DNA from 2 places in the Peribacillus sp. CSMR9 genome. Region 2 is predicted to be linked to the other one. Evidence: predicted binding sites of a transcription regulator. Region 2 holds the regulator's gene; the other holds the start of a gene.

Region 1 (12,072 bases), on a different contig from region 2:
ATACTGCCTTAAGTGAAATTGAATTTTTCAAGTTCAAGGAGAATGTCATGATAAATGGTATCTCCACGTTGGTATCCCGTACTGGATATACTGGTGAAGATGGTTTTGAAATATATAGCGACAGTGAAAACGGCCCTGCCCTTTGGAAGGCGATAATGGATGCCGGAAAGGAAGAAGGGATACAGCCGATTGGTTTAGGTGCTCGTGATACCCTGCGTTTTGAAGCGAAACTGCCGCTGTATGGGCAGGAGCTTTCAGCGGACATTACTCCAATAGAAGCCGGGATTGGTTTTGCGGTAAAAGTGGATAAAGAAGCCGATTTTTTCGGGAAAGCCGTTCTTGCTGAACAAAAGGAGAAAGGGGCACCCCGGAAGCTTGTGGGAATTGAAATGATTGACCGTGGCATTCCTCGTCATGGGTATAAGGTCTACAGCGGGGACAAAGTCATTGGGGAGGTCACGACTGGTACCCAATCACCAACGTTGAAGAAAAACGTAGGATTGGTACTTATCGATAAGGAATATTCGGTGCTGGATGCGGAAATTGAAGTGGAAATCCGTTCCAAACGTTTGAAAGCCGTTTTAATACAAACACCTTTTTATAAAAAACCACGTAAATAGAGGGGAATGGTCATTAGATGAAACATCGTTATTTACCCATGACAGAGCAAGATAAACAAGAAATGCTGGAAGTTATAGGGGTACCTGCTGTTGAAGAACTTTTCAATGATATCCCTGAAAGTGTTCGCTTTCAAGGAGAATACGATATCAAACCTGCTAAATCGGAACCTGCATTAATGAAAGAATTATCAAGGCTTGCTGCCAAGAATGCGGATCTTAAAAACTATGCTTCCTTCCTTGGTGCGGGTGTCTATGACCATTATGCACCGGTCATCGTCGATCACGTTCTTTCCCGTTCTGAATTTTATACGGCTTATACTCCCTATCAGCCCGAAATTTCACAGGGTGAGCTGCAGGCCATCTTTGAATATCAAACGATGATTTGTGAATTGACGGGTATGGACGTAGCTAACTCCTCCATGTATGACGGCGGGACTTCGCTGGCTGAGGCGGCCATGCTTGCTTCAGGTCAGACACGGCGCAAGAAGATTCTCATTTCAGGAGCAGTTCATCCTGAATCAAGAGAAGTTGTGAAGACATATGCGAAAGGGCAACGCGTGGAAGTGATTGAAATTCCTTATAAAGACGGTGTGACGGACATGGCTGCTTTAAAGGAATTAATGAATGATGACATTGCAGGAGTGATTGTGCAATATCCGAATTTTTTTGGCCGGATAGAGCCATTGAAAGAAATGGAAGAAATCATTCATGGCGTCAAGTCCATGTTTATCGTTTCCAGTAATCCGCTTGCACTGGGGGCTTTGACACCCCCAGGTTCACTCGGTGCAGATATCGTAACGGGAGATGCTCAGCCATTCGGCATTCCAGCGGCATTCGGGGGACCTCACTGTGGATATTTTGCCGTTACTAATAAACTTGTTCGGAAAGTTCCGGGCCGGCTCGTCGGTCAAACGGTGGATGAAAATGGAAAAAGGGGGTTTGTGTTGACGCTTCAAGCTCGTGAACAGCACATTCGCCGTGATAAGGCCACATCCAACATTTGTTCCAATCAAGCGTTGAATGCCTTGGCAGCTTCTGTTGCAATGACGGCGCTTGGGAAAAAGGGCGTCAAAGAAATGGCCTTGCAAAATATTCAAAAAGCGCACTATGCAAAAAAAGCTATAAAGGCAAAAGGAATAGAAGTGATGTTCGACGGTCCTTCGTTCAATGAATTTGTCATTAAACTGCCTGCTTCGTTTTCAGAAATCAATAAAAACCTTTTTGAAAAAGGGATGATTGGCGGCTTCGATTTAGGGACGGTTTATCCTGAGCTGAAAGACTATATGCTGGTTGCGGTAACGGAACTTAGAACAAAAGAAGAAATCGATGCACTTGCGCAGGAATTGGGGGATCAACATGAATAATCAAGATCAATCACTCATTTTTGAAATCAGCACTTCCGGTCGAATCGGGTACAGTCTGCCAGAAATGGATGTTGCAACTATTCCGCTCGAAGAAATTCTTCCTGCCGACTACATCCGTGAAGAAGAGGCAGAGCTTCCTGAGGTGTCCGAACTGGATATCATGCGTCACTATACAGCACTTTCCAAACGGAATCATGGGGTGGATTCGGGTTTTTATCCGCTGGGTTCATGCACGATGAAATATAATCCGAAAATAAATGAAAATGTGGCTCGCTTTAACGGTTTCGCCCATATCCATCCATATCAAGACCCGACTACAGTCCAGGGAGCCTTGGAATTATTATTTGATTTGCAGGAACATTTAACGGAAATCACAGGGATGGATCTAGTGACATTACAACCTGCAGCAGGTGCACACGGTGAATGGACAGGGTTGATGATGATTCGCGCTTTTCACGAAGCGAATGGCGATACAGAACGGACGAAAGTGATTGTACCTGATTCTGCACACGGTACGAATCCTGCATCTGCAACTGTTGCCGGACTTGAAACGATTACAGTGAAGTCCGATGAAAATGGGTTAGTCGACCTTGAAGATTTAAAGCGTGTTGTCGGACCGGATACGGCGGCCTTGATGCTGACGAACCCCAATACATTGGGATTGTTTGAAGAGAACATCTTGGAAATGGCACAACTTGTCCATGATGCAGGTGGGAAGCTTTACTATGACGGAGCCAATCTGAATGCAGTCCTATCAAAAGCACGCCCGGGTGATATGGGCTTTGATGTGGTTCACTTAAATCTCCATAAAACATTCACAGGTCCGCATGGCGGCGGCGGTCCGGGTTCCGGCCCTGTAGGGGTAAAGTCGGATTTGATTCCCTACTTGCCTAAACCGCTTGTTGTTAAACAAGATGAGCAATTCGTTCTTGATTATGATCGCCCGCAATCCATTGGCAGGGTAAAACCATACTATGGGAACTTCGGGATAAATGTTAGAGCTTATACGTACATTCGTTCAATGGGTCCTGATGGCCTTAAAGCCGTCACAGAGAATGCGGTCATCAATGCCAATTATATGATGCGTAGGTTGGAACCATTTTTTGACTTACCATATAATCGTCATTGTAAGCATGAATTCGTATTAAGCGGACGCAGGCAAAAGAAATTAGGGGTAAGGACCCTCGATATAGCAAAAAGGTTGCTGGATTTCGGGTATCATCCTCCAACCATTTACTTCCCGTTGAACGTGGAAGAAGGAATGATGATAGAACCGACTGAAACCGAGTCAAAAGAAACGCTGGATGCATTCATCGATGCAATGATCCAGATTGCCAAGGAAGCGGAAGAAACCCCGGAAATCGTTCAGGAAGCTCCGCATACAACCGTTATTAAGCGGCTTGATGAAACTCTTGCTGCAAGAAAACCTATTCTGCGTTATCAAGCATAGACTGATAGCTTACACGAAAAAAATCCCTGCCTGCCGGCGGGGATTTTTCATGTTTATGTAAGAATTCATTAAAGTCGAACAGTCAACTTTCATTTTCCTGGAGCCCGCATGATGCATATGAAGGCTTTTTAATTTAAAAGAGCCCATGCGGAGATGGGGTCTTATTTCTTTGCTTTGATTTTCCCGGTCCACATCTTGAAACCGCCCTTTAAGTGAAAAAGTTCCCTGTAGCCCTTTTTGTATAGCATGGCTGCAGCTCTTCCGCTGATGATTTCGCTTTGAGCGTACAAATATACAGGCTTGTCCGGCCTAATTTCGACCAAGCGGGTTTTCATTTGCGTCATAGGGATGTTTCTTGCGCCTAAGATATGACCATTATCGAAATCATTCGGTTCCCGCACATCGATTAGCTGCACTTTTCTGTAGTTAGCGATAAATTCGTCCTGTGTTAATGTTTTAACGATTTTACGCTGGCGGTACCAATTAAAAAGTGAATACGCAATAACCACTCCTAAGATGATGAGCAGTGTATATAATATTTCCAAACATAAAAACTCCCTTCTACCTAAACGAATACAGACAATCTTTATTATATAATTGCTTTACCCAATAATCAAAAAGAATTTTCATCAAATTCTTCATCGACTTGATAGCACTTTCTTTTTTAGAGTGTTAAAGTCTGTTAAACTACTACATGTGAGTTTTTTGTGGGGTATTGAAAAACAGTCTATTGAAACGAGGGGTAAGGATGACTAAAGAAAAATGGGGTTTTATAGATTCTGGATATTGTTCACCGGCGTTTAATATGGCGCTGGACGAAGCACTGCTAAACTGGCAAAGCAAAGGGGAAATTCCGCCAATCATACGCTTTTACGGTTGGGACCCAGCGACATTGTCGATTGGTTATTTTCAAAAGGCAGAAGCGGAAATCGATATGGAAGAGGTCAAAAGGCAGGGCCTTGGTTTTGTTCGCAGACCAACAGGAGGACGAGCGGTACTGCACGAGCATGAATTGACTTATAGTGTAATCGTTCCAGAATCCTATCCGGGAATGCCAACTACCGTTACTGAAGCATATCGTGTCATTTCTGAAGGAATATTAATGGGGTTCAGGAATCTGGGATTGGATGCTTATTTTGCCGTGCCTAGAACCGATCAGGAAAAAGCGGCTTTAAAAACGCCCAGGTCTTCCGTCTGCTTTGATGCTCCAAGCTGGTATGAACTGGTCGTCGAGGGCAGGAAGGTCGCTGGCAGCGCTCAAACCAGGCAAAAGGGCGTCATCCTTCAGCACGGTTCCATTTTGCTTGAACTTGATGACGATAAGCTCTTTAGCGTATTTAAATTCTCAAATGACAGGGTTAAGGAGAGAATGCAAAAAAGCTTAAAAAATAAAGCTGTGGCCATAAATGACATTGCCGGAAGAAAGGTTACCATCCCTGAAGCGAAAGAAGCTTTTGAAAAAGGTTTTGCCGAAGGACTTTCGATCGAGTTAGAGCCATACGTCCTAACTGAAAAGCAATTGCAGGAAGTGAAGGCCATTGCAGAAAGCAAATATGAAAGCGATGAATGGAATTTCATGAGATAGAAAAAGCAGGATAATTAAAGTGGATAATAAAAAAGTTTTTTCAGATTTGTTTGACCAAATAAGCTATTCCTTGCAGGGATAAGCCCTAAAAGGCATGGGGAAAAAGCAAGGTCCAAATTAATTGAAATCTGATGAAAAATTATTATAAATCGACAATTTCCTCCCTTTTGCTAACTATATTAATTGATTTATCGTTTGACAAAATTAAATGTTAATCAAAACAAACACAATATATAGTAGTTGAAATATTTAATGCGACACTATATGTTGATTTTTGGGTTTCGCTATGATAAATTTAGGGTACTTGTTAAGCGAAACGGACATGTAAGGCTACATATAGATTTTTGCGGCAGCAAGAACGGATCTTGAAACATATAAAGGAGAGGGAATTATGTCGGTTGTAATAAAAGAAGCTTTAAAGGTTGATCTAGAAAGGTTGAATAAGGATATTTCTTTATTTCCCCAGGTTCACCCTGTAACTGCTGATATGAAAATGGCGCATAAGGGCGTGTCCCGTCTAGTCATGCTTGACCGCTATTCTTTTAAGGATACTGAAAAAATCACACTCTCGGCAGGCGATTTCGTAGTGTTGACGATTAAGGAAGATCCGAAATTCCCGGCAAGGGGTCTCGGTTATATCGTTGAAATAGATTGGGAAACGAAAAAAGCCAAAGTATTGGTGGATGAAGAATTCCGTGGCGTATTGGATAATCCGGAAGAAGTGGAGACGGGGATTGTAAACCGTCCGCTGGATATTATCGAAAAGCCGCTTGAAATATACTATGAACAAATTGCGAAACGTAATGCAACGGGCTTGGCTTCAGTGGAAACCACGGAAGAAAAAAGAACGGAATGGTTCAATAAATTCTATGAAGAACTAAAGAACCTTAATTTTGTTCCGGCAGGACGCGTATTATATGGTGCGGGTTCCAATACGGATGTTACTTATTTCAACTGCTATGTGATGCCATTCGTACCGGATTCACGTGAGGGGATTTCAGAACATAGGAAACAAGTGATGGAAATCATGAGCCGCGGAGGCGGAGTGGGTACGAACGGATCGACACTGCGTCCAAGAAACACTTTGGCCAAAGGGGTTAATGGAAAATCCTCGGGTTCAGTGTCATGGCTTGATGATATCGCGAAATTGACGCATCTTGTTGAACAAGGCGGTAGCAGACGCGGTGCACAAATGATCATGCTGGCTGATTGGCATCCGGATATTGCAGAATTCATCATTTCTAAAATGCAAAATCCAAGGATCCTTCGATACCTAGTGGAAAACACTAAAGATGAAGCAATCAAGAAATATGCAACGGATAAATTGAAATTCACGCCGCACACCGAACAGGAAACGGCTATGTATCAAGGAATCATCAACTATAAGGAAATTCCCGGTCTAGGTGGATTTAGCGAAAAAATCATTAGGGATGCAGAGGAAAAGATCCGTACAGGCGGAACGTACAGTGTCCATAATTCCGAATTTCTTACGGGCGCCAACATCTCGATATGCTTGACAAAGGAATTTATGGAAGCGGCAGAACAAGATGCGGAATACGAATTGCGTTTTCCTGATGTTGAAAGCTATGATGCCGAAGAAATGGCTACTTATAATCAAGAATGGCATAAAGTCGGTGATGTTCGTAAATGGGAGGAAATGGGGCACAAAGTCCGTGTTTACCGTAAAATCCGAGCTAAAGAACTTTGGAACTTAATAAACATTTGTGCAACATACTCTGCAGAACCAGGTATTTTCTTTATCGATAATGCTAATGAAATGACAAACGCCAAAGCCTACGGTCAACAGGTCGTAGCTACGAACCCATGTGGCGAACAGCCATTGGCCCCATATTCAGTATGTAACCTTGCTGCTGTCAATTTGGCTGAAATGGCTGATAAAGATAGCAAAACCGTTAATTTCGAGAAACTTAAGCAGACCGTCGAAGTCGGTGTGCGTATGCAGGACAATGTCATTGACGCAACTCCTTATTTCTTGGATGAAAACAAAAAACAGGCACTGGGCGAGCGACGGGTTGGACTTGGTGTAATGGGTCTGCATGACCTGTTGATCTACTGTGAAACGGAATACGGATCTGAAGAAGGAAATATTCTGGTTGACAAGGTGTTTGAAACGATTGCGACTACAGCTTACAAGGCATCCGTGGAACTTGCTAAAGAAAAAGGCAGTTTCCCGTTCCTGATCGGATCAACGGATAAAGAAACCGATGAGCTTAGAACACGATTCACACAAACTGGATTTATGGAAAAAATGCCGGAAGATATCAGGGAAAGCGTTGCTGCATATGGCATCCGTAACTCTCATTTATTGACAGTGGCTCCTACAGGAAGCACAGGAACGATGGTTGGGGTATCAACAGGTCTTGAACCATATTTTTCCTTCACGTATTTCCGCAGTGGCCGTCTTGGCAAATTCATTGAAGTTAAGGCTGATATTGTTCAGGAATATTTGGACCGTCATCCAGAAGCTGATACACAAGAGCTTCCAAAATGGTTCATTTCCGCTATGGAATTAGCTCCTGAAGCCCATGCAGATGTTCAATGCATCATTCAACGTTGGATTGACAGCTCGATCAGTAAAACGGTCAATGCTCCAAAAGGATATACTGTCGAACAAGTTGAAAAAGTATATGAACGTCTATATAAAGGCGGAGCAAAAGGCGGTACAGTATATGTGGATGGCAGCCGTGACAGTCAGGTTCTCACGCTCAAAGCGGAAGAAAACCAAATGGACGAGCAGCTCGAAATGGACGAATTGACAGATGTGGAAGTAAAGAAAAAAGTCGTATTGGTCGATACGATAAATGAACTGCGTTCGACGAATGTTACGATTGGGTCGGAAGTGGGCAACACTTGCCCGGTCTGCCGTAAAGGCGAAGTCCAGGAAATGGGCGGATGTAATACTTGCACGAATTGCGGAGCACAATTAAAATGTGGGCTATAAGCTAATAGAAGGGAAGTCGTTAAGTGTGCTGAAAAGCTAATCTTAACGGCTTTTTTTTAAAAAGATCGGGCGAGTAGTTTTTAAACTTATTAAAAGAGAAAGCCAAATCCGGCTTTCTCTTTTAAGTTCATTCAACCATTTTCATTTTGTTGGCCTATTTCCTTTTCGGCCAGGTATTGGTTTCCATCCTTCAATACCGAAAATTCATCGACCGAGTCTCCAGGAATATTCCTAGGATTAGGATATTTATTATCTGTTTGGACGGTAATCGTTTGTTTCCCCATCCCGTTTGTCAAGAATTCTCGTTTATTAGCCATTTTGCATCTCCTTCATTTCGATTTCCAATTAAAAACAATCATGAGGATAACAGAATAAAGAAAAACTATCCTTATTAATTAGATTGTCTAGTTCGATTGAAAGTATGAACAAATCCATAAAAGAATGGAGAACGAAATGAAACCATTTATGCCACAGTTAGTATATATCGAGCCTAGGGCATTGGAATACCCGCTTGGCCGGGAATTGAAAAAGAAATTCGAGGATTTGAACATTGAAATCCGTGAGACCACATCACATAACCAAATTAGGGATCTTCCTGGAGAAAATGATCAGCAAAAATATCGTGTCGCCAAGTCGACGCTTGTGGTGGGCATCAGAAAAACATTGAAATTCGATTCTTCAAAGCCATCTGCTGAATATGCCATCCCTCTTGCTACCGGATGTATGGGGCATTGTCATTATTGTTATTTACAGACGACTCTCGGAACAAAGCCATACATTAGGACATATGTGAATCTCGAGGAGATTTTTGAGGCAGCTGAAAAATATATCAATGAGAGAAAGCCTGAAATTACTCGTTTTGAGGCGGCCTGCACGTCAGATATCGTTGGAATTGATCATTTGACACATTCGTTAAAAAGGGCTATAGAGTATTTTGGAAAAAGTGAATATGGGGTTTTGAGGTTCGTAACTAAATTTCATCATGTCGACCACCTGTTGGATGCTGAACATAATGGAAAAACGAGATTTCGGTTCAGTATAAATTCACGTTACGTAATAAAGAATTTCGAGCCCGGAACTTCGAGTTTCGAGGAAAGAATGGAAGCGGCACGTAAAGTGGCAGGTGCCGGATATCCCTTAGGTTTTATCGTAGCTCCAATATATCGTCATGAAGCATGGAAGGAGGGCTACCATGAATTATTCGAACGGTTAAGTGAGGCGTTAAAAGGGGTGGATATCCCTGACTTGACTTTTGAACTAATCCAGCATCGATTTACGGGCCCTGCTAAAAAAGTAATTCAAAAAAACTATCCGAAAACAAAATTGGAACTGGACGAAACGAAGCGCAAATATAAATGGGGCCGATATGGAATTGGCAAATATGTTTACCAAACCGAAGAAGCCGCAGAACTGGAAACGACCATTCGTGGGTATATAGCGGAATTTTTCCCTAAAGCGGAAATTCAGTATTTTACCTGACGAAGGCATTTTCCATATAAAACTGTCATAAATCGCTCTAATCCTGCTTAGAAATGTAAAGACCGGATTAGGGGAGGGCAGCTATGATTATTGACGGCGTTTTTTCCGGAGGCGGGATAAAAGGCTACGGTTTAGTGGGTGCCCTGCAGGAATTAGAGGAGCGAGGATTTGTATTCCATAGGACAGCCGGTACAAGTGCAGGTTCCATAATTGCAGCATTCGTAGCCGCTGGGTACACAGGAAAAGAAATGGAACAGCTTTTTCTTGATATAGATTTAATCGGCATGCTGGATAAAAGGCGTGGTCTTTTGCCTATCCCGCTTGCCAAGTGGCTCCTTTTATACTGGAAACTGGGCCTTTATAAAGGTGACGCTTTGGAAGCATGGATTGCCGCTAAACTTGCCGAAAGGAATGTAGTCACCTTTAAGGATGTTCGGCCGAAATCTCTCCGTATCATAACCTCTGACATTACACATGGGAAATTGGTGGTGCTGCCTGATGATTTATCTAACTATGGAATTGATCCGATGACTTTTCCAGTGGCAAAGGCAGTAAGAATGAGTTGTAGCATCCCCTATTTCTTTGAGCCAGTCAAACTTGATGTCGGAAAAAGCAGGGTCCTTTTTGTTGATGGAGGTGTGTTAAGCAATTTTCCAATGTGGTTATTCAATTCAGATCATGTAAGAAAGGAACGGCCGGTCATAGGCTTGCGACTAAGTGTCGATGAGATATGGAAACCGCATGTGGTGGATAATGCGCTTGAATTGTTCTCCGCACTATTCAAAACGATGAAAGATGCCCATGATGCACGTTATATTTCCAAGAAACACGTCCAGAATATTGTATTTATCCCGATGAGGGGAATTTCTGCAATGGATTTCAATCTGAATGATGAAAAAAAGGGAGAATTGATGAATCAGGGCAGACAGTGTACGAAAGAATTCCTTAAGAGATGGTCATATTAATAATCATAAAAAATCGGGCTCTTAAAAAGAAGCCCGATTTTTCTTTTTATTCTTTTTTCCTTCAATGACGGTTAAGTGACTATCCGTTTTCTTTCTCACTTTTATTTTTTTTGATGATTTTGCTGCAGAAAAGCTAGCCACATTATCCTTTTTCGAAGTTCGGTTTTTTAGCCTTTTTTTCGATTGGCGTGCAGCCTTTCGGAATGCTTGCTGCTCTTTTTTTACTGGTTTTCCCTTTGTTAATCCGGTATAAATCATATAAATAATCCCTGCGACAATGGCTATTATGAGAATGTTTCTAAAAAAGCCAATCGGGTCATTAAATAGTCGGCTCATTAGTCCGAGGACTCCGAGGGCAATGATTCCGTATATCATGAAAGATATGAAACGTTTCAACAAAGACACCTCCTTAAGAGCATCATAAGCATTTTTTGCTTATTTTAAACATTACCCATGTAAAATACTAGAAATTAATGAAGATTATTCCCTTAATTTAGTATATGACTTTTCATCATCAAAATGTGTATAGGTGTTTTACACAATAACATCTGATTCTAAACCTTTTTCGGTCTTTTTTTCCATCCTTAACAGTTCATGGAAGGATGCCAATGCAACTTCGACTTGATCGTCGGTAGGGGCTTTGGTTGTCAATAACTGAAGCCAAAGGCCAGGATAGCCAAGGTAACGCAGAATTGGAATATCTCTTACTTTGTTGGTCAACTGTAATACCTCGAAGGCTATGCCAAGCACTACGGGGATAAGCAAAACGCGATCCACGACACGGAGCCATAATGGATCGATTGGAACAAGCATATAGACAAACATGCCAACAATGACTGTAAATAAAATAAAGCTGCTGCCACAGCGATAATGAAGGCGTGAACTTGCCTGCACATTTGCTACGGTCAATTCTTTTCCGCTTTCAAAGCAATTGATCACCTTATGCTCTGCACCGTGATACTGAAAGACCCGCTTGATCAATGGAGTCATGGATACCAAGTAAATGTATACCAGCAATAATATCAACTTGAACAAGCTTTCGATTAAAACCTGTTCTATTTGGCCACTGAAGATGGGTCTTGTCAATGCGGCAAGAAATACGGGAATCAAAGTGAAAAGCAGCTTCCCGAATAGGAAGGAAAGGACACCGATTACGGCAACTCCAAGCCATACACTTAATTTAGAAGATTCTTTAGTTTCTTTTTTCTTTTCGTCCCGCTTTTCCCCTTCTTCTTCTTCTTCTTCATACTGTTCAGTGGAAAAGTTCAGATGTTTTGAACCGATGGCACTTGACTGAATCAGTGATACGAGACCCCTTAGAAACGGTACTTTTTTTAAGCGGTTGACAACAGGTTTCGTTTCACGCGGCAGATGATAATATACAATCGTTGAATCTTTGCGGCGTACCGCAGTGACTGTGTGATGTTTGCCGCCAAACATGACGCCTTCCACAACAGCCTGCCCTCCATAAACGGGTTTTTGGACCTCAGACATTTCTACACCAACCTAATAGTTATTCACGTAGCTCTCTCTTGGGTGCTAACATGTTTATTATCAAGTATCACAAGGGATAAAGACGGTCTCCAAAATTTAAATGGCGGCTTTATCCCTGCAATTACTTTATGAATGTTGAATCACAGGAAGGTA
Region 2 (12,072 bases):
AAGTGGAAACAGTCAAAAGAACGTTAGAACAGCTCGTACTTGGAAAAGAGATCAAGGAAGTGTCCGTTTTCTGGCCAAAGATCATTAAAGCGCCTGAGCCTGTCGAACAGTTTCAGGATGCTTTAAGAGGGCAAACGATTCAGAGTATAGGCCGTCGGGGCAAGTTCCTCATTTTCACCTTGGATGATTATTCGATGGTTTCGCATTTAAGGATGGAGGGGAAATACGGGGTGCATCCAAAAGAAGAGCCATATGATAAGCATACACATGTGATCTTCACTTTCACGGATGGCAGTGAGCTTCGGTACAGGGATGTCCGGAAATTCGGAACGATGCACCTATTTGCCAAAGGAGAAGAGTTTGAGCGGTTGCCGCTGCTGCATTTAGGGCCTGAACCGTTATCTGAAGATTTTACTGTCGAGGGGCTAAGTGCGAAATTGGCCAAAACCAACAGGAAAATCAAGCCGGTTCTCCTTGATCAAACGGTTGTCGTTGGAATTGGGAATATATATGTGGACGAGTCATTATTCCGTTCCGGTATCCATCCGGAGAGAATAGCTTCTTCACTATCCTTGCAGGAAATCAAAAAGTTGCATGCGGAAATCATTGCAACATTGGGTGAAGCGGTGGAAAAGGGTGGGAGTACGATTCGTTCATACCTCAACTCTCAAGGGCAAATCGGCATGTTTCAGTTGGAACTGAATGTCTATGGACGAAAGGGCGAGGAATGCAAAACATGCGGCACGCCACTTGAAAAGCTGGTTGTTGCAGGACGCGGCACACATATTTGCCCGTTGTGCCAGCCGCTTATTTAACTAATGTTTTTTAAAACACATCGGATGGGCTCCTACCATATACTAGGGTAGCAACGAGAAGGGAAGGAGTAATATTCCGATGTGGCTACAAATTATTTTTCTTGCTTTTGCAGTTAGTATTGACGGATTTGGCGTAGGTTTGACTTTCGGTATGCGGAAGATGAAAATCCCCTTAAAGTCAATAGCGGTCATTTCATTTTGTTCTGCTTTGAGTTTAGGCATAGCGATGGTCATCGGTCAATTCATCAGTCAGCTCATATCTATCGGGGCGGCTGAAAAAACCGGGGGCATCATCCTCATCTTTCTTGGTGCCTGGATGGTATATCAATACTTTAGGCCTGACAAAGATTTGAAAGATGATAGATATCATGAAAAGGTCATCTTTAATTTTGAAATTAAATCACTTGGGGTAGCCATTAATATTTTACAAAAACCATTGAATGCCGATTTTGATAAATCAGGTACGATTACGGGTGTTGAAGCGCTTGTTTTGGGGTTTGCACTTTCACTGGATGCGTTCGGGGCTGGAGTCGGAGCAGCCATGATCGGGATTTCACCGATTATCCTTGCAGTATGCATCGCTGTTATGAGTTCAATTTTCATTTGGAGCGGACTGCAAAGCGGGAAATTGCTTTCGAATAATAAAGTTGTCCAGCATTTAACCTTTCTTCCAGGTGTACTATTAATTATAATCGGCTTATTCAAGTTATGATACATGGTTTAAAAGGGGGAGCATATGGGACAAATCATCGGAATCACTGGAGGCATCGCCAGCGGGAAAAGCAGTGTCAGCCTCTATTTACAGGAACTCGGATTCACGATTGTAGATGCAGATCTGGCTTCCCGTGCTGTCGTTGAGCCAGGTGAAGACGCCTATCATCAAGTTGTGGAGGCGTTTGGAGAAGATATCTTATTGGCGGATGGGAATATAGATCGCGTAAAGCTTGGGTCGATAATATTCCATGATCGGGAAAAGAGATTGCTATTGAATGGCATCGTTCACCCTGCCGTCAGGAATTGGATGCGCCTCAAAACGGAAGAGGCACTCGCTGCAGGGGAAGAAACGGTATTCATGGATATTCCGCTCTTATTTGAAAGTAAGCTGACATTCATGGTGGAAAAGACGCTTTTGATATATGTCGATGAACAAGTTCAATTGGAACGTTTAATGAACAGGAATGGTCTATCGGAGAAGGATGCGCTTGCCAGGATCCATTCTCAGATGCCCTTGGCTGATAAAAAGGCTTTAGCGGATGCCGTCATCGATAATAATGGGGACATTAAGGAAACGAAGAAGCAGGTGAAGGCCCTGCTTAGCGAATGGCATGTCATATAGTTGTGATAAAAGGAAGAAATCTTCGGGTTTCTTCCTTTTGTGTTGAAAAAATAAAACAATCCGCATTTTTATTAGCACAATTCCATTGAATTATGTTATACTAATTACATGTGAGAGGTAATAAGTATAACATTAATATTTTCAGGAGGGTCCGAACAATGAATTCAAGAATAGCAATTAACGGATTTGGGAGAATTGGAAGAATGGTTTTCCGAAAGGCCATATTAGATGAGAGTTTGGACATTGTTGCCATTAATGCAAGCTATCCTGCTGAAACTTTAGCACACTTACTAAAGTATGATACGATACATGGTAAATTCGACGGTATCATTATAGCGGAAGATGATTCACTTGTAGTGAATGGCCGCCGAGTACAATTGATAAATAACCGCGATCCAAAGCTATTGCCTTGGAAAGAGATGAACATAGATATTGTAATTGAAGCTACTGGAAAATTCAATGATCGTTCTAAAGCGGCTCTTCATTTAGAAGCAGGGGCAAAAAGGGTTATTTTATCAGCACCAGGTAAAAATGAAGACGTTACCATTGTCATGGGCGTCAATCAGGAAGTTCTGGAAATTGACAAGCATTATGTCATATCCAATGCATCTTGTACAACTAACTGTCTTGGACCGGTTGCAAAAGTGCTTGATGAAAAATTCGGCATTAATAATGGTTTAATGACAACGATACATTCTTATACAAATGATCAAAATAATATCGATAACCCGCACAAAGACTTAAGACGTGCTCGTGCCGCTGCGGAAAGCATCATTCCTACGACCACAGGAGCTGCAAAAGCGATCTCATTGGTGTTGCCTCAATTAAAAGGCAAGCTTCACGGAATGGCGATACGCGTACCGACACCTAACGTGTCCCTAGTCGACCTTGTTGTGGATTTAAACTGTGATGTCACGATTGATGAAGTGAATCAAGCGTTCATCGACGCTTCAGAAAATGAACTTAAAGGAATCATGGAATTCACGATGGAACCTTTGGTTTCCAGTGATTTCAAAACTAATCCTCACTCTGCCATCATCGATGGTTTGACAACGATGATGATTGGTGACAGGAAAGTTAAAGTCCTGGCTTGGTATGATAATGAGTGGGGTTACTCCAACCGGGTAGTGGACCTTGTAAAATTAGTTGCATCCGAGTTGAAAAAAACTTCCGAAGTTGAATTATCAGTAAAATAATGAAAAAATCGAGCCTGCTAAATTTTTTAGCGGGCCCAGTTTGTAGACAAAAAGGTTTCGGAATGGTCACATTCCGAAACCTTTTTGATTTTTTATTGGATTTGAAGCAGTTAGAGAGAATAGTGACCCAGCGCATACCATGCTTTTCCTTTGCATCTGCGGAAACTCTCCTGGTTTTCCAACTTTCTGGAATCACTGGTTCAACCAGAGGCTCTAAGATATGACGATCATGCGTATCGTCCCCAACACAAATGCATTGAGGTTCGATGCTGCTTGAAACGAATAGGCAAACTTGTTTTGTTCGTTCATCTTTCACATAGTAGCTACTCTTCAGGATTAGTTGAACTGTCCTTAATCCCCTTGTTCTCTGCCTTAAATAGACTATAGGTAAAAGGATTCTATCTTAAAACAAAGTTGATTGGAGCGGGTGTTCGAGGCTCCTTTCGGGAAAAGCGCGTCAAAGGGAGACCCACAGGCGCAATGGCGGACCGCCCGCGGAAAGCGAGTGCCCCACGTTCCAATAAACGGCCAAATATTAAAAACATAAAAAACAGTAGACAAACTCAATTATTATCGAGTTTGTCTATCTGCTAAATTTTTTTAGCAGACTATTTTTAATTCATTGATCATCAATTTCTGGCTGCCTTATAGCGCTGAATAAACACACGAAAACAGAATTTGCCCCACATTGGGACCTCCCCCATATCTTTATTACATAAAAAGTTTATCTATCCAAAAATTCAATTTGGAGTTGCAAAAAAAATTTAAACCATATATACTATGAATCGTGAACTTCTTCAAAAGCGGTTTGCATGATGGCTACTTAAAGGGTTAGGACCTCTTTGGACTAACTTTCCCCCGTGGTAGTTATCAGACTTATTTTTTAATCATGGTAAGGGGGAAGCTTAATATGGAAACTGCTTACACTATGGAAACTATGGGTAGACATGTCATTTCTGAACTTTGGGGTTGTGACTTTGAGAAACTGAACAATATCGATTTGATTGAAAAGATTTTTGTTGATGCTGCTTTAAAATCAGGTGCAGAGGTACGAGAAGTTGCCTTTCACAAGTTTGCTCCACAAGGAGTTAGTGGGGTTGTCATCATTTCTGAATCACACTTAACGATTCACAGTTTTCCTGAACACGGCTATGCCAGCATTGATGTCTATACATGCGGTAACTTGGATCCGAATATTGCGGCAGATTATATTGCAGAAGCTTTGAATGCGCAAACACGCGAGAACATAGAATTACCACGTGGATTAGGTCCTGTACAAATGAAAAAAGCCAATATAAGTGCCCTATAAAAAACACGTATACACAGAGATGCCATGGGTGCATCTCTTTTTTAATGCAATGAATCCGATCTTACTTCAATTTATAAGGGTAAGTATCCCAGAGCACAAAGACTTTGATAACGGTGCTTCTAGTGCGTGATAAAAAGTGCTTGCTGCTGGAAGTTACACTTTTTACTTGTACTGGCCGTTCCTTTTAATATAAGATTAAGATAGAAAAGTAATTCCTTGGGGAACATTTAGATAGGGGAGTCCTACATAAAATACGGAGCTGATAATGATGAAATGCCCATCATGTCAATATAACGGAACAAGAGTGCTCGATTCCAGGCCAGTCGATGAAAGTAAATCGATTCGACGACGCCGTGAATGTGAGGCATGTGGTTTTCGATTCACGACATTTGAAAAGGTGGAGGAAACACCGCTCATTGTAGTGAAAAAAGGCGGTACACGGGAAGAGTTCAGTCGTGATAAAATCCTGCGTGGCTTAATCAGGGCTTGCGAAAAACGTCCGGTTCCCTTGAAAGAACTAGAGCAAATTACCAGTTATGTAGAAAAAGAACTACGCAACCAGGGCATATCGGAAGTGAAAAGCGACAGTGTCGGCGAAATGGTGATGGACAAGCTGGCAGAAGTCGATGAGGTTGCCTATGTTAGATTCGCATCCGTCTATCGACAATTTAAAGATATCAATGTCTTTATCGATGAATTGAAAGATTTAATAAATAAAGAAAGAAAGTAGAGCTGAAGATTTACTTTGGCTCTTTTTTCACTACATCTTTTGAAAGGTTTGAATGGAGATGTCAATGCATTGGCAAGAATTGCTCCCAGCTGATTCATATTTGGTCTCATCTGCGGGGCTGCTTCATGATTATGATCGGAAAATACTTACCCGACTTTATCAACCTCTTATTGGACCTATCTGTATTAGCCTATATATGACGTTATGGAGTGAGTTGGAGGAAAACAGGCTATGGTCGGAAACCTCCTCACATTATCAATTAATGAATACAATCGGCCTTAAGTTAGGTGATATTTACGAAGCCCGACTTTTACTTGAGGGAATCGGTTTGTTGAATGTATATAAGAAATCGAAAAATGAGACAAAGGAATTTATCTATGAGATAAATCCGCCGCTTTCCCCCCAACAGTTCTTCACGGATGGAATGCTGAATATCTATTTATACAAAAAGATCGGTAAAGCACAATTCAACCGGTTAAAGAGATTCTTTTGTGATGATCATATCTTAACGGATCAATATGAAGGTGTGACTAAATCTTTTGCGGAGGTATTCTCATCAGATCATTTGGACTCTTTATATGTAACGGATGAAGCAAAAAACGAATGGAACCCCATTCCTGATCAGCAATATATCGACCGGACGGATGGCGTCGAGCCTTCGGGATTTGACAACTTATTCGATTTTGAACTTTTATTAGCCGGGATGAAATCTTCTATCGTACCGAAAAAGGCCTTTACTCCGAAAATTAAAAGTACGATTGCCAAACTTGCTTTTTTATATGGCATTGATCCGCTTGAAATGCAAAAACTAGTAATGGATGCCGTTTCATTGGATGATGAGATCGATGAGGAAATGCTCAGGAAGGCGGCAAGGGACTGGTATCAGATCGAACGGCAGGCAGACATGCCTTCCCTGGTCAATCGAGTGCAGCCGATTCGTGAACGGACACAAAAAGAAGAACCGAAAACACAGGAACAAGAGCTAATCCGGCATTTGGAGACGATATCCCCACGGGAGCGGCTGATGCAATTGTCCGGCGGCGCAGAGCCATCAAGCGGTGATTTGAAAGTGGTGGAGGGCGTGATGATCAACCAAAAGCTGAATCCTGGTGTCGTCAATGTCTTGATTGAATATGTCATGCTCAAAACGGATATGAAGTTCACGAAGGGCTATGTGGAAAAATTGGCAGGCCATTGGGCACGGCTGAAGGTCTCCACCGTCATCGAGGCGATGGAACTAGCTAAAAATGAACACCGGAAATATCAGGACTGGGCTCAAGGGAGCAGGAATGCTGCGAAGGGCGGCCGGAAAAAGACGATACGGGAAGAAGTGGTTCCGGAGTGGCTTGAGAAAAAAGAAGAAGCACAGCAAGAGCAGAATGCGGATCAGCCCGAATTGAATGCCCAGAAACGTGAGCTTCAGGAAAAATGGAAGCAGTGGAAAGCAGGAGGTGAAATGAACGATGGAAAAGATTAATAGATCCCTGAATAAATTGGCCAATACAAACCAATTTCAACAGCGTTATGAAAAGCTGAAACAGGAGATTTTTGAAGATGAACAGGTGCGGTTATTTTTGAATGCCAACAGTTCGACGGTCACGGAAGACATGATCGAAAAAAACTTGGGGAAGCTTTATGAGTTCACTTCACAAAGCAATAAGTGCGATAAATGTCCAAGCTTGGACGGCTGCATCAATATGATGCAGGGGTATTATCCCAAATTGGTCGTTCAAGGGAAGGCCCTGAATCTGCATTATGAAATCTGCCCGCGGAAATTGGCAGAGGATGAAAAGCGGAAACGTGAAAAATTGATCCGCAGCCTTTACGTGCCGAAGGATATTTTAAAGGCGACCATTGACGACTTCACTCAAACGGATGATCAAAACAAACGCTTAGGTGTTTTAAGTAAAGCGATGTCGTTCATTATGGAGTATGAACCAGGCAAAAGGCAAAAAGGCTTATATATATATGGTAAATTCGGTGTTGGGAAAACGTATTTATTAGGTGCGATTGCCAATGAACTTGCAGAAAGGCAAATTTCCTCCCTTATTGTCTATGTACCTGACTACTTGAGGGAACTTAAGGGTTCGATAGGTGACAATACGGTAAATGAAAAAATTGAGATGGTGAAAACGGCACCGATCCTCATGCTGGATGATATTGGAGCGGAGTCCATGACAAGCTGGGGACGCGATGAGGTTTTTGGTCCGATTTTGCAATTTAGAATGCTGGAAAACCTTCCGACCTTTTTCACTTCGAATTTTGACATGAATGGCCTGGAGAATCACCTGACCTTTTCACAGCGTGGTGAAAAGGAAGAAGTGAAGGCGGCCAGGGTACTGGAAAGAATTCAATATTTAGCGGAGCCGGTCAAGCTTGATGGCGTGAATCGGAGAAGATGAAGAAAAGTGGTCTCTTAATGGAGGTCACTTTTTTCTTCTTACAAGGTCCATCCCACTTCTAAACACGTCCCCATCCCCATATACATGAAAAAAGAAGCAAGGGGGAAGGGGGGATGTCGTAGTGCAAATTTCGTTTCAAAACGATTCAGAGGCATTGAAATTACTGGATTTCGTTTCTGTCCATCCACTGGGGGCAGAATTTCAAGCATACATTCGATTTCTTCCGCAACAAGGCATGCATGTGGATATGACGGAGTCTTCAGGTGATAAGTGGCTAATTCTGCTTCGAGATGCATTTCATTCTTTTTTATTGGAAGAAAAGACGCTTCCTGTTCTGGAGCAAATAATAGTCGGTAAATTTTTTTATAGGGAACGGGAAGAAATTGAAGCCATCATTGAAATTGCATCATCTATCATCGAGGTGGAAAGAGCCAGGAATCAAGAGGAAGCATTCAGTACGGAGAAACGATTGATTGAGGAAGGACTTCAAAGCATCTTGGCTGGAAAGGTATCTTTTTCATTCGATTCTTTTACGACCTTCCGTTTAAAATCATTTCAGCAAACTTTGGAAAAGTATGTCGTCAAGGCGATTGATGAATACAAGCTGGAACAGGACTATCAAAATTTCATTGCCACTCTCCGTGATTGCCTTCATGGGCAGGAGTCGAAATTAAGAAAGCTTCACTTGGTCAACCGGGATGGTTTTCATTTCTATGATCAGAAATTCAGCAAACTCGACCGTCCAAAAATCAATAGTATGATCGACAGGAGGCTTCTTGCCAAAAGTTCACTTTTTCTCGATACGGTGATACTTGCCCCGCTTTTATCGATTGCTCCTGAAAACTTGTGCATCTATACCGATGACAAGGAAGAAGGGCTGATTCAGACCATTTCAAGGATTTTCGAAGAACGGGCGACCGTCCTGCCGCTTTCGTCCTTTTCAAATGCATTTGAATAATCTTTCTTCGTAAAAAGAAAATTAACCTTGATTTTCACTGTATAACAAATTATAATTTCCTACATACTATTAAAAAACTAAAAGTTATGATGAGGACAAGGGTATTCTAGTCGCCGATTATCAGAGAGGGGAGCCAACAGGCTGTAAGCTTCCTATTCGCATGGAACACTTACCACCTTTAAACTTCGGCTCGGAAAGCAGGCATTTTGCGAATATGAGCTGACGGGAAGCTGCCGTTACCAAGTTACAAGTGCCGTTTTGCCGTGAAAAGCAAGATGGAACGAGGGTGGAACCGCGGGTTAATGATATTTATTACTAAGCTCGTCCCTGTTTTATACAGGGGCGGGCTTTTTGTGTTGTAATGGAATCAAAAACCCTTAATTTGTTTGAACAATAAGAAGGAGTGAAACGGAATGTCTGAATTACTGAAAATATCTTTTCCTGACGGAGCGGTCAAGGAGTTTGCTAAAGGCACAACAACTGAAGAAATCGCTGCATCCATCAGTCCTGGTTTAAGGAAAAAATCCATTGCTGGAAAATTCAATGGTGAATTATATGATTTGAAACGCCCGATTGAACAAGACGGCACAATCGAAATCGTGACACAGGACGCAGCGGATGCTCTTGAAATATTGCGTCACAGTACAGCACACTTGATGGCACAAGCGATCAAACGTTTGTACAAAAACGCCAAATTCGGTGTAGGGCCAGTCATTGAGGGCGGTTTTTACTACGATATGGATCTGGAGGAATCATTGACTCCTGAAGACCTGCCATTGATTGAAAAAGAAATGAAGAAAATCGTCAACGAAAACTTGGAAATTTCCCGCATCGAAGTGAGTCGTGATGAGGCCATTTCCCGTTTTAAAGAAATAGGCGACGAGTATAAACTGGAGTTGATCGATGCGATTCCAGCCGATCAGCAAGTAACGCTCTATGAGCAAGGGGAATTCTTTGACCTTTGCCGTGGAATTCACGTTCCATCAACCGGAAAAATCAAAGAATTCAAGCTGTTGAGCATCGCTGGTGCATACTGGAGAGGCGATAGCAAAAACAAAATGCTTCAGCGCATTTACGGAACGGCTTTCTATAAAAAAGAAGATTTAGCCGAACACCTGCGTTTCCTCGAAGAAGCGAAGGAACGTGACCACCGTAAAATCGGCAAAGAATTGAACTTGTTCATGAGCTCACAAAAAGTGGGGCAAGGATTGCCGATGTGGTTGCCAAAAGGCGCGACCATCCGCCGGACAATCGAAAGGTATATCGTGGATAAGGAAGAACGCCTTGGTTACGACCATGTCTACACACCTGTAATGGGAAGCGTGGACCTTTATAAAACTTCTGGACACTGGGATCATTACCAGGACGGCATGTTCCCTGTCATGGAAATGGAAAACGAACAGCTTGTCCTGCGTCCGATGAACTGTCCGCATCACATGATGGTCTATAAAAACAGTATCCACAGCTACCGCGAACTGCCAATCCGGATTGCCGAGCTTGGCTTGATGCACCGCTATGAAATGTCAGGTGCCCTTTCCGGCCTTCAGCGTGTACGTGGGATGACATTGAATGATGCGCACATATTCGTCCGTCCAGATCAAATCAAAGAAGAGTTCAAGCGTGTTGTGAACCTGGTTCAGGAAGTATATAAAGATTTCGATATCAAGGATTATTCATTCCGTCTGTCATATCGCGATCCGCAGGATACAGAAAAATATTTCGATGATGATTCCATGTGGGAAAAAGCACAAAGCATGTTAAAAGGTGCTATGGATGAACTTGGTCTTGATTATTTTGAAGCGGAAGGTGAAGCGGCATTCTACGGTCCTAAGCTTGATGTCCAGGTTCGTACTGCCTTAGGGAAAGATGAAACGCTTTCCACTGTTCAGCTTGATTTCTTGCTTCCTGAACGTTTTGATCTTAATTACGTCGGTGAAGACGGCAAGCAGCACCGCCCGGTTGTAATCCACCGCGGGGTCGTATCCACAATGGAACGTTTCGTTGCTTACTTGATCGAAGAATACAAGGGAGCATTCCCGACTTGGCTGGCACCTATCCAAGCACAAGTGATTCCGGTCTCACCAGAAGTGCACCTGGATTATGCGAAAGAAGTGCAGGAAAAACTTAAAGCGCAAGGCATTCGTGTCGACCTGGATACACGTGACGAGAAAATCGGTTATAAAATCCGTGAAGCACAAATGCAAAAAATCCCGTACATGCTGGTTGTTGGAGACAATGAAGCCAAAGAAGGCAGTGTGAATGTACGAAAATACGGTGAACAAAAATCGGAAACAATCGCTTTTGAAGATTTTGTTGCAGCGATTAAAGCCGAAGTAAGCCGTTAACAGCAAAAGGGGGACACATATCGTTGTGTCCCTCTTTTTAATTAAGGCATGATAAAATGAAACCATCATGTGAATATATGTCCGGCAATGAAAAGGAGGGTCAGCATGAAAAAGAAATTTTCTTATCTATTTGGGCCAACATTCCTTGCCATCATCATCTTATTGTTATTGGATGGTTATCGGCAATATGCGATTGTCCCGGTCCTGATTTTTTGGATAGCTCTATATTCTTGGGACACCATTGAGAAAAGGAAAAAGGCGAAAGAAAACTCTTAACTTTTGATGGTTCTATCCGTAGGGCCTGTAAAAAAAGAGGGAGTGGAAGAGATGGAAATTCGAAAGGCTACGAGGCAAGATGCCGGGAAATTGGCAGCTCTGATCAATCATGGTTCATGTTGTACAATCCAGGGGAAAGAAAAGCAACGGAGAGTAAATTGGAGAGGCAAATCGAGCAAATTGAAAGTAACCCCCGCTCCGTTTTCCTCGTTGCAGCAAGCGGCGGCGACTTGATAGGGTATCTCATCTTATTGGGCAATAATCTTAGCAGAACAAAGCATTCTGCCAAAATTGTTATCGGAATCTCCGAACAAGAGAGAGGAAAAGGAGTCGGTACGAAGCTGTTTCAAAAAATGGAGGAGCAAGCACTTGAATATGAAATCCGGCGCCTTGAATTGACCGTTATTGCCAACAATGAACCGGCACTTTCCCTTTATAAAAAGATGGGTTTTGAACTAGAAGGAACGAAACGGGACTTATTATTTTTCGATGAAAGCTATTATGACGAATTCTATTTGTCTAAATTACTTTAAAAAACGTATTGTCAAATAACAGAATGTCTGATAATATTAATTTTGTTGTGAAAAACGTATAAATTAGCATTTGACAAGTCATCAGTGTTTATGATATATTTCTAAAGTGAATTGAATACGTGTTTGAGGAAAAGAAGAAGCACCCGCTTCTCACCTGGTTGACGCAAGCAAT

Evidence for each region. The regulator NrdR, encoded in region 2, represses ribonucleotide reductase genes. The targets are predictions, from matches to a motif close to AACACNATATATNGTGTT.
Region 1: a site for NrdR is predicted at 5,243-5,260, ahead of N9I19_RS16090 (vitamin B12-dependent ribonucleotide reductase). Genes of this name have one in related genera too.

The regions. Positions count from the first base shown of each region.
Region 1 covers NZ_JAOPHO010000038.1:979-13,050, forward strand. Annotated here, with positions in the region: gene gcvT (glycine cleavage system aminomethyltransferase GcvT) at 1-620, shown strand, start outside; gene gcvPA (aminomethyl-transferring glycine dehydrogenase subunit GcvPA) at 638-1,984, shown strand; gene gcvPB (aminomethyl-transferring glycine dehydrogenase subunit GcvPB) at 1,977-3,434, shown strand; gene N9I19_RS16080 (rhodanese-like domain-containing protein) at 3,596-3,979, opposite strand; gene N9I19_RS16085 (lipoate--protein ligase family protein) at 4,183-5,019, shown strand; gene N9I19_RS16090 (vitamin B12-dependent ribonucleotide reductase) at 5,411-7,981, shown strand; gene N9I19_RS16095 (hypothetical protein) at 8,113-8,298, opposite strand; gene splB (spore photoproduct lyase) at 8,435-9,460, shown strand; gene N9I19_RS16105 (patatin-like phospholipase family protein) at 9,544-10,425, shown strand; gene N9I19_RS16110 (SA1362 family protein) at 10,447-10,821, opposite strand; gene N9I19_RS16115 (DUF1385 domain-containing protein) at 10,960-11,919, opposite strand.
Region 2 covers NZ_JAOPHO010000002.1:160,099-172,170, reverse strand. Annotated here, with positions in the region: gene mutM (DNA-formamidopyrimidine glycosylase) at 1-815, shown strand, start outside; gene ytaF (sporulation membrane protein YtaF) at 895-1,527, shown strand; gene coaE (dephospho-CoA kinase) at 1,552-2,151, shown strand; gene N9I19_RS02665 (glyceraldehyde-3-phosphate dehydrogenase) at 2,310-3,347, shown strand; gene speD (adenosylmethionine decarboxylase) at 4,276-4,656, shown strand; gene nrdR (transcriptional regulator NrdR) at 4,925-5,386, shown strand; gene N9I19_RS02645 (replication initiation and membrane attachment family protein) at 5,451-6,863, shown strand; gene dnaI (primosomal protein DnaI) at 6,850-7,788, shown strand; gene ytxC (sporulation protein YtxC) at 7,910-8,746, shown strand; gene thrS (threonine--tRNA ligase) at 9,160-11,091, shown strand; gene N9I19_RS02625 (hypothetical protein) at 11,197-11,367, shown strand; gene N9I19_RS02620 (GNAT family N-acetyltransferase) at 11,484-11,900, shown strand; ribosomal protein L20 leader region at 12,026-12,072, shown strand, end outside.